Regions from separate parts of the Sphingomonas sp. FARSPH genome, predicted to be linked through region 2. Evidence: riboswitches for the same ligand, from Rfam matches in the RefSeq annotation. Region 2 holds a riboswitch; the other holds the start of a gene.
The links. Region 2 has a riboswitch for cobalamin ahead of DM480_RS07720 (putative oxygenase MesX). Riboswitches for the same ligand answer to the same signal wherever they lie in the genome.
Positions count from the first base shown of each region.

Region 1: another riboswitch for cobalamin. It lies ahead of DM480_RS03850 (TonB-dependent receptor plug domain-containing protein); the one in region 2 lies ahead of DM480_RS07720 (putative oxygenase MesX).

Region 1 is NZ_CP029985.1:767,166-771,365, forward strand. It holds gene DM480_RS03850 (TonB-dependent receptor plug domain-containing protein) at 6-1,916, opposite strand; cobalamin riboswitch at 2,022-2,226, opposite strand; gene DM480_RS03855 (DUF815 domain-containing protein) at 2,249-3,067, opposite strand; gene DM480_RS03860 (tetratricopeptide repeat protein) at 3,285-4,200, opposite strand, start outside.
Region 2 is NZ_CP029985.1:1,566,863-1,571,062, reverse strand. It holds gene DM480_RS07725 (methionine synthase) at 1-713, opposite strand, end outside; gene DM480_RS07720 (putative oxygenase MesX) at 760-1,737, opposite strand; cobalamin riboswitch at 1,864-2,086, opposite strand; gene dnaN (DNA polymerase III subunit beta) at 2,343-3,458, opposite strand; gene DM480_RS07710 (outer membrane protein) at 3,703-4,200, opposite strand, start outside.

The sequences.
Region 1 (4,200 bases), 800 kb from region 2:
CGTCGTCACAGCTTCACGCGCACCCCGCCATAGGCCGCGCGGCCGTAGGTGCCGTATTCGGCGACCGCCTGATACCGTTCGTCGGTGACGTTATCGATGCGGCCATAGATAGAGAAGCGATCCCCCAGCGGCAATTCGGCGCGGACCGAGGCGAGCGCGTAGCCGTCGAGCGCCACGCGGTCGCCGTAGCTGTCGACGTCGACGCTGTCACCGACGATCTGCACCGTGCCGCCGATGCCAAGGCCGAAGGGCAGGCGATAATCGATGACGAACGCTGCCGTCTGCTTGGGCCGGCGCAGCAGGTCGGTGCGGAAGGCGGCGCCCGGCGTGCGGTTCTCGCTGTCGATATACGATACGTTCGCCGACACGGTCAGCGCATCGACGGGCCTGAGGCCGATCGCGAACTCGACCCCTTGCGCGCGGGTGCGCTGGATGTTGTCGTAGACGCCGAACGGCCGGTTGACGCAGATCGAGCCGGCATTCGCCTGTTCGGCGCGCGAACAGCCGCGGAAGTTGATCTGATTGCGCGTGTCGCGGTGGAAATACGTCGCGCCCAACGTCGCGCGCCCGGCGAGCAGGGTCTGCTGGATACCGAGATCGTAGTTGGTCGCGGTTTCGGGGTCGAGGCGCGTATTCCCGTACGGGCTGTACAATTGATACAGGGTCGGCGCCTTGAACCCTTCGCCATAGCTGGCGCGCAGCACGGTGCCCGTCGCCAGCGCCAGCGCGGCGTCCGCACCGAACGTGGTGTGGTTGCCGAACGTGTCGTGGTCGTCGTTGCGCACGCCGCCGGTGATCGTCAGCACCTGCACCGGCTTTACGATCAGTTCGCCATAGACGGACGTGATGCCGACCGAGCGGCGAAGGCTGGCGTCGCGGTAGCGGCTGGTTTCATGCTCGACGCCGCCGACGACGCGGACCTGGTCGATCGGCTGATAATCGCCCTGATATTCGTAGCGTTCCGACCGGCCGCGGAAGGGCGAGGGCGTCGCGCCGGGCCGCGCATAGGTGTCGCGGTTGATGTCGGCGATCGTGAAGCCGATGCGGTTGCGGAACGTGCCGAAATTGGCGTGGACGCCGGCATAGCCGTACAGCTCGTTCGCGGTCGAATAGCTGGGATCGTCGGCGAAGATGTAGAGCGGCGCGGGATAGCCGTCGGTCTCGGTCCTGCTGTTCGCCCAATAGCCGCGCAGGTCGATGCCGACGCCGTCGGTGAGGGCGACGCCGACGCGGCCCGTCGCGCCATATTGGCGATAGCCGTCGCGCTCCGTGCCGATCGCCGCCGACGAGATGCCGTCGCTGCGCAGATAGCCGCCGGTCAGCGCGGCGGACACCGCGCCGCTGCGACCCGACAGGCCGCCCTGCGCATAGAGCGTGTCGGCATAGCCGTATTCGACGCTGCCGCGCGCCGCGAGGCGATCGGTCGGCTCTTCGGTGATGACGTTGACGACGCCGCCGATCGCCTGGCTGCCCCAGGGGACGGAATTGGGGCCGCGCAACACCTCGATCCGCGCGACGCTGGCGGACAGCAGGTTCGCAAAGTCGAAGCCGCCGCCGGGCGAGGACGGATCGTTGACGCGCACGCCGTCGATCACGACCAGGGTCTGTTCCGCCTCCGCGCCGCGCAGCCGCACGCCGGTGAAGCCGCCGAGGCTGCCGTTGCGCGTTACGGTGACGCCGGGGGTGGTCGAAAGCAGGTCGGCGACCGAGACGGTCTGGCGGCGGTCGATCTCGTCGCGGGTGACGACGGTCACCGCCTGGCCGACCTCGGTGGCGGGCTGCGCGACGCGCGCGGCGGTGACGATGACGTCGTCGCTCTTGTCGGCGGCGGGCGCCACCTGCGCCGTCGTAGGCGCGGCAAAGGCCACGGCGAGCGCGCACGCGCCGGCGGCGGTCAGAAAACGGGCAGCAGTCATTCCATCCACATCCTTCGTGTCCCGCGCGCGACCATTCGCACGCGGCGGATGTCGTTCGCTCACGAAGGTCCCCCCTTCGGCTGTCCGGCACACCCCGTCCGCACAGTGGATCGACGGTGAAGGGCAGGTCTCCTGGCTCCCGGGTCGTCGCATGTCCCTCCGCCTTCCCGGGCTTTACGCCCAGTGGCATCGTGGAGGGACCGCTATCCGGTCACAGTTGCGGGGGCAGCGCCGGGCTTGCGTTCGCACGAACGCGCACCGGACTTCCCTTTTCACCCCGTCTCCGGGGACCATTCACGGTTTCGGCCTTTACGGGCGCACGGAGCCCCGCGTCAATGCGGCTGCAGTGCCTTGCCCGCGCGCCCGGCGAGTTCGACGACATATTGCCATGCGACGCGCCCCGACCGGCTGCCGCGCCGCGTCGCCCATTGCACCGCGTCCGATGCGTCGAAAGGCAGATCGTACGCATCGGCATAGCCGCGCACGATCGCCAGATAACCGTCCTGGTCGACGACGTGGAAGCCGAGGCTGAGCCCGAAGCGGTCGGCGAGCGCGAGCTGGTCGTCGATACTGTCGCGCGGATTGATCGCGCTCGCCTGTTCGGCGATGTCGCGGACGATCAGGTGGCGGCGGTTGGAGGTGACGATCAGCCGCGTGTTGGCGGGCCGCGCCTCCGCCCCCCCTTCGAGCAGCGAGCGCAGGATGCGCGCGTCCGCCGCCACGTCGAAGCCGATGTCGTCGAGGAAGACGGCGAAGGCGCGCGGCTGGGCCGCGAGCGCGGCGAACAGCGCGGGCAGGTCGGCGAGGCGATCGGCGGCGACCTCGACCAGCGCGATGGCCGCGGACGCGGCCTGCAGATCGCCGACCGCGGCCTTGACCAACGCCGACTTGCCCGTGCCGCGCGCGCCCCAGAGCAACACGTCCTGCGCGGCATGCCCGCCGGCGAGGCGGGTCAGGTTGGCGACCAGCGCGGCCTTCTGCGCATCGACGCCATGCAGCATCGCGAGCGGCAGCGGCGCAAAGGCGCGCGCCGCCGCGAGCGCGCCGTCGCGCCAGACATAGGCGGGATGCGCTAGCGGGTCCGCCGCGGGCGCGGGCGGCGGGGACAGCCGCTCGAGCGCGGCAGCGATGCGGTCGAGGGGATCGGCCATGGCAGGGCGATAGAGCAAGTCGCCGGGAATCTGAACCGGGCGAAGGCCCTTTTCGACCAAGGGTGTTCCTGCGAACGCAGGAACCCAGAGCCCCATAGGCTATCGCGTTCGGCCCTGGGCTCCTGCGTTCGCAGGAGCACGGACGTTCCCCGTTGGTGCCGGGCCATGGCGAAGCGCCGTTCTTCTGAACGACGCGAAATGGCGACGGGCCGGCCGCTTAGCCCAGAATGCGGCGGGCGTGGTCCGCGATCACCGGGTCGGTGGGGGCGAGCGACCGGGCCTTGACCGCAAGCTGGCGCGCGCCATCGGCATCCCCCGCCGCAGCGAGCGCGTGCGCATAGGCGTCGCACACGCCCGCGTTCATCGGCGCGAGGCGATAGGCGGCGCGGGCATAAAGCCGCGCGACGTCGCCATCGCCGGACGCCGCATAGGCGGCGGCGAGGTCGGCGAGCAGTCCTGCGTCACGGTTGCCGGCGAGGCGGCGCACCGCCTCCAGCGTCTCGATCGCGGCATCGGCGTCGCCGCTCGCCACCTGCCAATGGCCGAGCAGGCGCAGGCCGACGAGGCTCTGCGGATTCTGCTGGAGATACAGCGACAGCGCCGCCGCCGCGGCGCGAGGGTTCCCGGCGCGGCCCCAGGCATCGACGACGCGCAGCATCGTCGGCTCGTCGAAGGCAAGGTCGGCGGCACGCGCATAGACGGGCGCGGCTTCCGCATAGCGGCCGCCGATCGCCAGCGCGTCGCCGAGCGCGAGCAGCGGTGCGGGCGCGCCCGGCGCCTGCGCGACGAGGGCGCGGGCGCGCGCGACCGCGCCGGCAACATCGCCCGCGGTCAGCTGCGCGCGGAGGACGCCGAGCACGTAATTGGGATCGTCGGGCGCGGCGGCGGCATCGGCGACGCGCGCGGCGACGCCCTGATCGCTGGCGAAGACCCCGGACGCGCCGCGCGGGCCGTTCGCCGCGCGATCGAGCAACATCGCCGCGCTCGCGCGGTCGCCGGTCCGCTCGTGCGCGCGCGCGGCGATGGTCAACGAATAGGTGTCGGCGTCCGCCCGCGCGACGACGGGCGCCAGCATCGCGATCGCGCCGGGCGCATCGCCCGACCGGAGCAACGCAGCGGCGAGCAGGCGACGC
Region 2 (4,200 bases):
GTCCGCTCATATTGGCGCCATTCCGGGCCCAGCGTCTTCTTCCATTCGGTATTGGCGGCGATGCCATAGCCATAGCAGATGTGCACCGCCGTTTCCGCGGTCAGCCCCTGCGCGGCGCGTTCCAGCGTCGCGATGCCCCAGTCGTTCGCCTCGTCGAAGAAGACGTTGAAGGCGGGCTCGTCGAACTGGATGATGTCGACGCCCGCCGCCTCCAGCTCGCGCGCTTCCTCGTTCAGGATCCGCGCGAATTCCCAGGCGAGCTTTTCGCGGCTGCCGTAATGCGCATCGTATAGCGTATCGATCATCGTCATCGGCCCGGGCAGCGTCCATTTGATCGGCTGGTCCGTCTGCGCGCGCAGGAATCTGGCATCCTCGATGAAGACCGGCGCGGGCCGCGCGACCGCGCCGACGACGGTCGGCACGCTGGCGTCGTAGCGATCGCGGATCCGCACCACCCGGCGCGCGTCGAAATCGACGCCGCTCAGATGTTCGATGAAGGTCGTGACGAAATGCTGGCGCGTCTGCTCGCCGTCGCCGACGATCGTGATGCCGGCGCGCCGCTGGTCGTCGAGCGCGAGGCGCAGCGCGTCCTGCTTGCCCGCGGCCAGTGCCGCACCCTCCAGCTTCCACGGCGACCAGAGGGTCTCGGGCTGCGCGAGCCAGGCGGGCTTGGGCAGGCTGCCCGCGGTCGTCGTCGGCAACAATATGGTCATGATGCAAAGATCCTGTCGGTGTTCGAAAGCGGTCAGCGGCCAGCTGTCAGCGGCTGGGGGTCGCGGACCAGCGCGCCAGCGCCGCGCCGTGCGGCACGATCAGATGGTCGCGCGCATAGCGGCCCTGCTCGACCGCGAGCCGGCTGCGCTCCTCGCGATCGTAGACAATGCGGGTCAGCGAATAATCCTGGTCGGTCAGGCTGGGTCGATAGCGTTCCGCCGCGACCGAATTGGCGTTGTAGATTTCGGGGCGGTAGATTTTCTGGAACGTCTCCATCACCGCGATCGTGCTGGCGAGTTCGAGGGTGCCGTAATCCCCGACAAGGTCGCCGATGTGGTAGAAAGCGAGCGGCGCCGCGCCGTGCGGCGGCATGAAATAGCGCGCCGTCATCCCCATCTTCGCGAAATAGTCGTCGGTCGTCGAACGCGTCTGCGCCCGATATTCCACGCCCAGGATCGGATGCACGTTCGCGGTGCGGTGATACATCTCCTTGCTCGACACGCTAAGGCAGATGACCGGCGCCTTGTGGAAGCGCGTGCGGTAGGCGTCTGAGTTCAGGAAATGCCTGAACAGATTGCCGTGCAGCTCGCCGAACCGCGCCGGCGCCCCGCCCGCTTTCTGGTGATCGGGCAGGACGATGCTGAAATCGTAATCGCGGACGTAGGAGGAGAAATTGTTGCCGACCATGCCGTCGTGCACCGTGCCGGTGGTGCGGTCCGTGACGCTGGTGTGCAGCATCTCGATCAGCGGAAAAGCCGGATCGGCCGCGTCCGTCCCGATCCGCAACGCCGCGGATACGATGGTCAGCGCCACCGCATAACGATCGCCGGCCGGATTGTCCCAATGCATCAGCGCGTTGAACCGGCGATCGATCATCACCAGCGTGTTGCGCAGATTGTCCCGCCGGCGCTCCCCACGCGCCAGATTGGCGAAGTTCGTGGTGACGCGCGTCGCGTCGGCCGGGCGATAATCCTCGTCGAAGGGAATGGTGCCGATCGTGAACGTGAACCCGCTATCCGTCATGACTCACCTGCTGTTGCGGGCGGGGATCGGGCAGGAGCACGCATGGCGGGGATCGCCCCGGATGGCGGCGCGCACCCCGGGCTTTCGCGTCACGCGCGATCCACCGGAGGAACCCCCGTCCGAGGAACGTTATGGCGTCGAAAGGCAGGTCTCCTGGCTCGCGGGTCGCTGCGGTGGCTCCGGCCTTCCCGGGCTCGTTGCAAAGCCCAGTGACACGAAATGGAGCCGCCGCTCACCGCTTACAGTTGCGGGGGCAGCGCCGGACTCTGTCCTCGAAGGACACCACCGGCTTCCCGTCTTAGCCCCATCGCCATGCCTGGGATGGGGAACCTCGACCCGCCAAGTGAACACCAGCGCACCGCCGCTGTCAACCACGATATAAAGATATCCTTATATCTTTATATCGTGGTCTGGGCACGCACATGCGGGAGCGCGGCGACGCCGCGCCCAGGATGCGAGAGGTTGGTGAAGGGCGAGCCCATGCGGGCGAATCGCCAGGGACCCCTTAGGGTCGCAGCCGGTCAGCGCCGTAGACCACAGCGTCATGCCCGGCGGGTCCGCCCGGGCGCCGCTCGGCCTCCGCAGACACCGCCGGGCGGACAGCGTCAGACGCGCATCGGCATCAGGACATAGAGCGCGGGCGCCTTGTCGTTCTCGCGGATCAGCGTCGGCGCCGCGGCGTCGGCCAGGTGCACCTCCACCGTGTCGCTGTCGATCTGGCCGAGGATGTCGAGCAGATAGCGACTGTTGAAGCCGATCTCGAACGGCAGCGCGGTATAGTCGCCGGGGACTTCCTCCGCCGCGGTGCCGTTCTCCGGGCTGGTCACCGACAGCGTGATCCGGTCGCGGTCGAGCGCCATCTTCACCGCGCGCGTCTTTTCGGTCGCGATCGTCGAGACGCGATCGACGCCTTCCATGAAGCTCTTGGGATCGAGCTTCAGGATTTTGTCGTTCGCGGTCGGGATGACGCGGCTGTAATCGGGGAAGGTGCCGTCGATCAGCTTCGACGTCAGGATCGCATTGCCGAGGTCGAAGCGGATCTTGGTGCCCGACAGCGACACGCCGACCGAGCCGTCGACCTCGTCCAGCAGCTTGCGCAGTTCGGCGACGCATTTGCGCGGCACGATCACGTCGGGCATGCCCGCCGCGCCCTCGGGCCGCGGCAACGTGACGCGCGCGAGGCGGTGGCCATCGGTCGCCGCCGCCTTCAGCACCGGCTCGCTACCGTCGTCGGCGACGTGGAGGAAGATGCCGTTCAGATAGTAGCGCGTTTCTTCGGTCGAGATGGCGAAGCGCGTCTTGTCGATGATCTGCTTCAGCGTTTCGGACGGGATTTCGAACTGCGTCGGCAATTCGCCTTCCGCGATCACCGGGAAGTCGTCGCGCGGCAACGTGCCAAGGCTGAACCGCGCGCGGCCCGCAACGATCGTCATCCGGCCTTCCGCGGCGGTCAATTGCACCTGCGCGCCCTCGGGCAGCTTGCGCGCGATGTCGAACAAGGTGTGCGCCGACACCGTCGTCGCGCCCGGCTGATCGACCGCGGCCTGCACCGATTCGTTGATCTGCAGATCGAGGTCGGTCGCCATCAGCCGGAGCGCGCCTTCCGCCGTCGCCTCCAGCAGCACGTTCGACAGGATGGGGATGGTGTTGCGGCGCTCCACCACCGACTGGACATGGCTCAGCCCCTTGAGGAGCGTCGCGCGTTCGATCGTCGCCTTCATGATAGTAAACCCCCGTCCCCCGCAACCGGGGCGTGTTCGTCGATAGCTCTACCCACGAAAAAGGGGTCGGAGCAAGCACTCCGACCCCTCGGGCGATTCCGGTTAACAGCGCGTTAGCGCCCTGCCCGCCGAAGCGGCGCGGATCGGCGCCTTCATCTTGCGGTGCCGGCCCGCTCCCCTCCCGGCCACCCATCAGGATACGATGTGGGTGGCCGGGAGGGGAGCGGGCCGGCACCGCCCTCACTTAGAAACGCATGCCGACGCCCGCGACGATCTGGTGGCGATCGGCGTCGATGTCGTAACTGCCGACCGAGCCGTTGGCGCGGCCGTAGTTCGAATAGCGGTATTCACCCTTGATATAGGTGTTCGACCCCATCTGATGCTCCAGCCCAGCGCCGAGGCGGAAGCCATCGAGGTCGGTGTGGTCGCGTACCTCCGTGGTGCCGCTGGTATAGCGCGTGTCGATGCGCGCGTTGGTGTAGCCCCCCTTGGCATAAGCCAGCGTCGTCGGGTTGAGCGGTACGCCGACGCGCGCGCCGAGGTAGACGTCGCGGCCCATGCCGACGCGGAAACGGTCGCCCTGGTTGACGAGGTTGCTGGTACGCGTGTCGGTGGTCGACCCGGTCAGCTCGCCCTCTGCGCCAACAACCAGATTGTTGAGCCGCACGTCGTAGCCGACGCCGCCGCCATAGACGACGCCGTCGCTGGTGTCGTGGCCGTCCTTCAGCGCGTCATAACCCGC